Regions from separate parts of the Clostridium nitrophenolicum genome, predicted to be linked through region 1. Evidence: riboswitches for the same ligand, from Rfam matches in the RefSeq annotation. Region 1 holds a riboswitch; the other holds the start of a gene.
The links. A riboswitch is a leader RNA that binds a small molecule or an ion and turns the genes downstream of it on or off. The one in region 1 is predicted to bind ZMP and ZTP.
Positions count from the first base shown of each region.

Region 2: another riboswitch for ZMP and ZTP. It lies ahead of ACZ5N4_RS22865 (hypothetical protein); the one in region 1 lies ahead of ACZ5N4_RS10895 (formate--tetrahydrofolate ligase).

Region 1 is NZ_AP042469.1:2,319,472-2,322,688, reverse strand. It holds gene ACZ5N4_RS10895 (formate--tetrahydrofolate ligase) at 1-1,556, opposite strand, end outside; ZMP/ZTP riboswitch at 1,652-1,736, opposite strand; gene ACZ5N4_RS10890 (sensor histidine kinase) at 1,909-2,817, opposite strand; gene ACZ5N4_RS10885 (ABC transporter permease) at 3,008-3,217, opposite strand, start outside.
Region 2 is NZ_AP042469.1:4,817,426-4,820,642, reverse strand. It holds gene ACZ5N4_RS22870 (DUF6483 family protein) at 67-726, opposite strand; gene ACZ5N4_RS22865 (hypothetical protein) at 1,041-1,253, opposite strand; ZMP/ZTP riboswitch at 1,230-1,312, opposite strand; gene ACZ5N4_RS22860 (putative NPN-dependent ornithine cyclodeaminase) at 1,496-2,581, opposite strand; gene ACZ5N4_RS22855 (CPC_1213 family protein) at 2,813-2,974, shown strand; gene ACZ5N4_RS22850 (hypothetical protein) at 3,033-3,167, shown strand; gene ACZ5N4_RS22845 (H-type small acid-soluble spore protein) at 3,208-3,217, shown strand, end outside.

The sequences.
Region 1 (3,217 bases):
GCTGAAATTGTTACTTGTCTTACAGTTATATTAAATCCTGTAGGTCTTCCAAGTTTAGTTTGGTCATCAGTTAAGGAGTACTGAGTTTTTGCCATACATACTGGAGTTTTTCCAAATCCATTCTTCTCTAATTCATCAATTTCTTTGTTAGCTTGATCTGTAAATATTACACCATCAGCTCCATATATCTTTTGAGATATAGCTCTTATTTTATCTCTTATTGGAAGTTCAACATCATAAGAGAATTGGAATTCATTTTCGCCTGCTTCTATTAATCTAACTACTTCTTTAGCTACTTCAACTCCACCTTCTCCGCCTTTTGCCCAAACTTCTGAAAGTTTAACATTAACTCCTAATTCCTTACACTTTGTTTCAACTAGTTTCAACTCTGCTTCTGTATCAGTTGGGAATGCATTTATTGCTACTACTGCTGGCAATTTATATACTTTAGTTATATTTTCAACGTGTTTTAATAAGTTTGGAAGTCCTTTTTCAAGAGCTTCTAAGTTTTCATTATTTAATTCAGCCTTTGGTACTCCTCCATTGTATTTTAGCGCTCTTACTGTAGCAACTATTACAACAGCATCTGGTTTTAATCCAGCCATTCTACATTTAATGTCTAGGAACTTTTCAGCTCCAAGGTCAGCACCGAATCCTGCTTCTGTAACTACATAATCAGCAAAATGAGTAGCCATTCTTGTAGCCATTATTGAGTTACATCCATGAGCTATATTTGCAAATGGTCCACCATGTACAAATGCTGGTGTTCCTTCAAGTGTTTGAACTAAATTTGGTTTTAAAGCATCTTTAAGTAATGCAGCCATAGCACCGTGAGCATTTATTTGTCCAGCTGTTACTGGAGCTCCACTTCTTGTATAACCTACAACTATTCTAGCTAATCTTTCTTTTAAATCATTTATGTCAGTTGCTAAACAGAATATAGCCATTATTTCTGAAGCAACAGTAATGTCAAATCCATCTTCTCTTGGCATTCCATTTGCTTTTCCACCCATACCATCAACAACAAATCTTAATTGTCTGTCGTTCATGTCAACGCATCTTCTCCAAACAATTCTTCTTGGGTCGATATCTAAAGCGTTTCCTTGATATATATGGTTGTCTATCATTGCAGCTAAAAGGTTGTTTGCTGCACCTATTGCATGGAAATCACCTGTAAAGTGAAGGTTTATATCTTCCATTGGAACAACTTGAGCGTATCCGCCGCCTGCTGCTCCTCCTTTTACTCCAAATACAGGTCCTAGTGAAGGTTCTCTTAATGCAACTATTGTATTTTTACCTATTTTTGATAAAGCATCTGCTACACCTATTGATGTAGTAGTTTTTCCTTCACCTGCTGGTGTTGGATTGATTGCTGTACATAATATTAACTTACCATTTTTTCCTGGTGTTTTCTTCAAAAGATTGTAATCTACTTTTGCTTTATATTTTCCATAAAGCTCTATGTCGTCCTCGGAAACACCTATTTTTGAAGCAATTTCCCTAATGTCTTGTGGTTTACACTCCTGCGCTATTTCGATATCTGATTTAAAACCCATTTCAAAATACCTCCATCTCTAATTTTTCTTTTATTTTTTATTCCTATTTTAATTAAAGATGTCCAGGAGTTAACAAAAAAACGTAAAACCCCCTGGACATTTGCCCAGGCGGTCGACATTCTACTTTACAAGTCACACTCCCTGTGGTAAACTCCACTTCCGCCAGTTATGTGACTCTTTTGTTTAAAAATTTTTTAAACATGCATGTAATTGTGAATTTTTCAATTATATTTTATATATTAAAGGATAATGTAAATTATGTCAATCTATAAATATAAAGACAAAATCAAATCCAATCTTTCTTAAAAAATGAACAGCAGTCTTTAATCAAATATAAATATATAAAATAATATTATTCTATGTATTTCCATTCGCATATTATAGAGAGCCTATTTTGTTCACACCTTGAGGTTATGAGTCCATCCATCTTTTCCATTAAACTTCTTACAATAGAAAGACCAAGTCCTGCTCCTTGTCCTTTTCTCACCTTATCTGCCATATAAAATCTATCAAACATATGTAATACATCTTTTTCATCAATGCTTGTGCATATATTGGAGATTTTTAAAATAACTTTATCATTGGATTCTTCTAAATTTATTTCTATGTCTTTTTCTGCATATTTTAATGTATTAGAAATTAAATTATCTATTATTCTCTCTAAACTGTCCATATCACTCATTATAAAAATTGGTTTATCCAAAATATTTATCTTTGGTTCAAGTCCTTTGCTTTGAAAAGCTTCATAAAATGATAAGATTTCATCACGTACTACATTAGTTAAATTTACTTTTGTCATATCTAGTTCATAATCTTCACTTTCTATTGAAGCTAACTCAAAAAAATCATTTACAAGTACATTTAATTTATTAGTTTTATTTTTAAGTATATCCAGTGCTTCTTTTTTATCTATTTCATCATTTTGAAGTAACTTTAAATATCCTATTATTGAAGTTAATGGGGTTCTTAAATCATGAGACATATTAGCTATTCCTTGTTTTAATGTATTTTCAAATATTATCTTTTCTTGTTCATTTCTTTTATAGAGTTCTAAGTACTCATTAATCCGCAAAGCAAGCTCTTCTATATCTTTATCTACTATTTGAGTACTAATCTTTTTGTTTGTTTTTCTCTCTTTAAAGGCTCTAATCTGATTAGTAATATCTCGTATTTGTCGCTTATATGAAAATAATTTAATCCACATTGCCATTAAAAATATAATCATAAAAATCACCATTAAAATAATAGCTAATAAGTACATCTCAATTCTCCTAATTTATATAATAAATTTTTTATCCGATGACTACCCGTTCTAATACTCCCATTGCACTCTGCGAAAGCGATTCGCACCAAATCATCACACCTGTGTAAGAGACTATCTCAAAATCGAAGATTTTGGATATCTGCTTAACATTTGGTCTCTCTGAAGCCAAGAGCTCTGTTTATCTTAATTACTTAATATCCTCATGTTTTACATATAATAGGCTTACTCCAATTGTTATTATAAAAGTTATCACTGATGAAATTATTCCAATTATGATATCTGACTTTGGTGCAAATCTAGCTATTGCTCCTTCACCAATGACAAAAGGACATGCGTATGTAGCTATAATTGAAATATATGATGTAAAAGATAATGCTGAAAAGGGTAATATAAATAA
Region 2 (3,217 bases), 2.5 Mb from region 1:
TTTTTAAATCTACTTCAGCTTTGGAGACATATCCCTATGTATAAGTTAACTTTCTAGTGAATTTCACTATAGCTTTCTTTTTAGCTGTTGTAAAGAGTCGTTTATTTCTTCTCTAGGAAGGTTGCTATTATCTAAAGATTCATCGTCTTTTGTAAGTAAAAGCTCATAAAAAGCAATTCCTTTTTTTATAGAATCTTCATCAAAATTATTGTGTTTAAGAATATCATAAAGCATATCTTCTGCTTTATCATACTTATCAATTTTAATATAATAATCTAATATTTTATTTTCAAGTGAAATTGGTAATTTATAATCTGATATCTTTTCTATTATTAAATCTATATCTGAAAAGTAGCTTTGAAGATCACAATTGTTATCCTTATTTATGTATGCTTCTAATAATAAATTTAAAGCTTTTAAATCTAAATAAAAGGCTTCATTATGGTTACCTTGAGATTCATAGATTTCTCCCTCTTCCTCCAAAAGTTTTGCCATCATTATACACTTATCTGCATTTAATGTTCCATCAGTTTTAATCATATCCATTAAGTTTTCGTCTGAAAAAGAACTGAAAAACTTAGAACTAAGTCTGAATATTTCCTTAAAAGTGTCATCAATTACGGAAAGTGCTTCTTCATTCTTATCATTATTTTTATACTCTAATATTTTTTCCAAGGCTTTAGTAAACTTCTTAACCAGTTCAGATGTAAGACTTGATTTTAACATATTGAATCCTCCTTTTAGTCGGAACACTGGGTAATTTTGCTTGTTTCCCTTCGGGTACTGGGTAACTTAATATTTTCGCTTCCGCTCACAAGTTACCCGTAAAAGTTCATTTAGAACTTTTACCTAGCAAAATTACCCATTAAAGTCCATTTAGGACTTTAACATCCCAAAGTTGCATTTTATATCACTATTATTATATATCAAGTGGATAATAATTCATATAAGCAGACATCCAATTATTAAAATTAAAAATACACCCTTAAACAAAGTAGCTTAAGGATGTATTTTTAGGTTTTAGGTTTTATTAGGTTAAATTAAACTTTCCGGAAGGGGATTGGAAAGTTTAATTTTTGGGCTAAATTTTTTTCGTGGAAAGTTCTGCTTATAACTTCTTTTTGTTGTTCTTTAGTTAATCTATTGAAGTGAACAGCATATTCTGAAACTCTTATTAAAAATAGTTTACTAGTAGTATAGAAGGCATCAAAAAGCGTAATACCACCTGGACATTTTGCCCAGGCAGTCGGCATTTTTTTACAAATCACACTCCCCATGGTAAACTCCACTTCCGCCAGTAATGTGACTAATTATAAAGATAATATAAATACTAAATATTGCAACTTAAGTTAAAAATTTTTTGACTTTTTTTAATTATATTATAATAGTAACCAATAATTTAATTTATGTCAATTACTAAATCTAAAAAATTCAATTTAAACAAAAAATAGATTTTAGAGTTAAATATTTCAATTGCTCTAAAATCTATTTTTCTTTAAACTAAATTATTAGCTATATTAACGAGGAAATCTTGAACATTGGTAACAACTGAAGTTACTTCCAAACTTCCTCTATCTCTAAGTTTATTTACTCCAAATTCTGATATATCTACAGTATATATATAAACTGGTCTTATTTTGCCATTTTCAACTTTATACATTGGTGTCATATTTCCTGTAGCTATAGTGTGAAGTTGTGTTGCAAGACAGATAACAGTGGTAGCCTTTTTACAGTGAATCCTCATGGCATCTTGGGCATCATAAACATTTGCAATGACAGGAGGCAAAGGCCCATCATCCCTTATTGAGCCAGCTAATACCAGAGGAATATTGTTTTTTATACAGGTATAAACTACTCCATCTGTAATATTTTCACTTTCAACGAATTTTTCTAATGAACCTGCACGTCTAGCTCTATTAATAATATCGATATGATTATAATGACCATTGAAAACTGAATATTGTGTATAGATGTCCTGGCCCAAAGCAGTTTTTAATACTGAACCTTCTAAATCGTGTGTTGCCAATGCATTTCCTGCAAAAATGGCGTCAACATAACCATTATCTATTAATTGAGACATAGCATTTTTTGAATCATGGTCAAATATAACTGCAGGTCCTAAAACCCATAATATGTATCCGTTATCCTTTTCATATTTTAATAGTTCATACAAACTATCATAATCCTTTGAATATGAACTCTCTCTTGTTCTGCCAGATCTAAATGCAAAAGACTGTTCTTCGGCTGAATCATGTTTAAAACCATCAACATATACAAATATTCCATCTTCAGCATTTTCTCTTCTACCTATAACAACATTGTCTCCAACATTTAAATTCCTAAATTCTTTAATATCTAATTTTTTATTTTCGTTAACAACTACAACACAATCCATGCGGCTCTCAGAAGCAAGAATCCACTCTTCATCTATCTTAAAGTATTCAGGATATATTGATGTTGCGTGATAGTTATCAGGAGCTATTCCTTTTAATGTAACTCTTTCAGTTTTAACGTTAGGAGCTGATATAAAAGGTTCTTTTGCAAAATTTGGTGAATGATATTCAGGTAATTTAAAGCTCATAAAAGTACCTCCATATAAAAAATTTAAGTGTTTAACTTATTTAATATAGTATCTAGTAGATAAAATTTTATCAAAGTACTGTTTAGTAGTAAATATAAAATATATAAAATATATAAAATGTTAATACATATGACCAATATAATTATATTCTTTAACTATACTTGAAGGTTTATTCTTTAAGCATAAAAACAACCATAGAGGAAAAGCTAGTACTAGAAAGGAGAGATGTGTATGCAAAACAAAATGAAGTACACAAATAATAATAAAAAAGAAGATGGAAGATTTAGAAAAAAACATATAGATCACAGTCCACAAGATGAAAGTTCAAGAGCAAAGTTTGGCACACAATCGGAAAAACATTTGGACTCATTAGTAAGATTAGATGAAGAGTAGTAATTTATTATACAGAAATATAATTTTTATATAAATAATGAGTAAAAGGAGAGTTTTTATGGAAAATAGAAACAAGCAACCTAAAAAGTGGTCAGATGACCCTAATAGTGCGAAATATCATTCAAGAAGTGCAAAATATAAGGCAGAGCATAAAAATGGGAAAAATACTAAGGAAAATTGGAGTGCAGATTAAACTGTTTGGATATATTTGCAAAAGGTGGAGGTAATTTATTATGGATATAG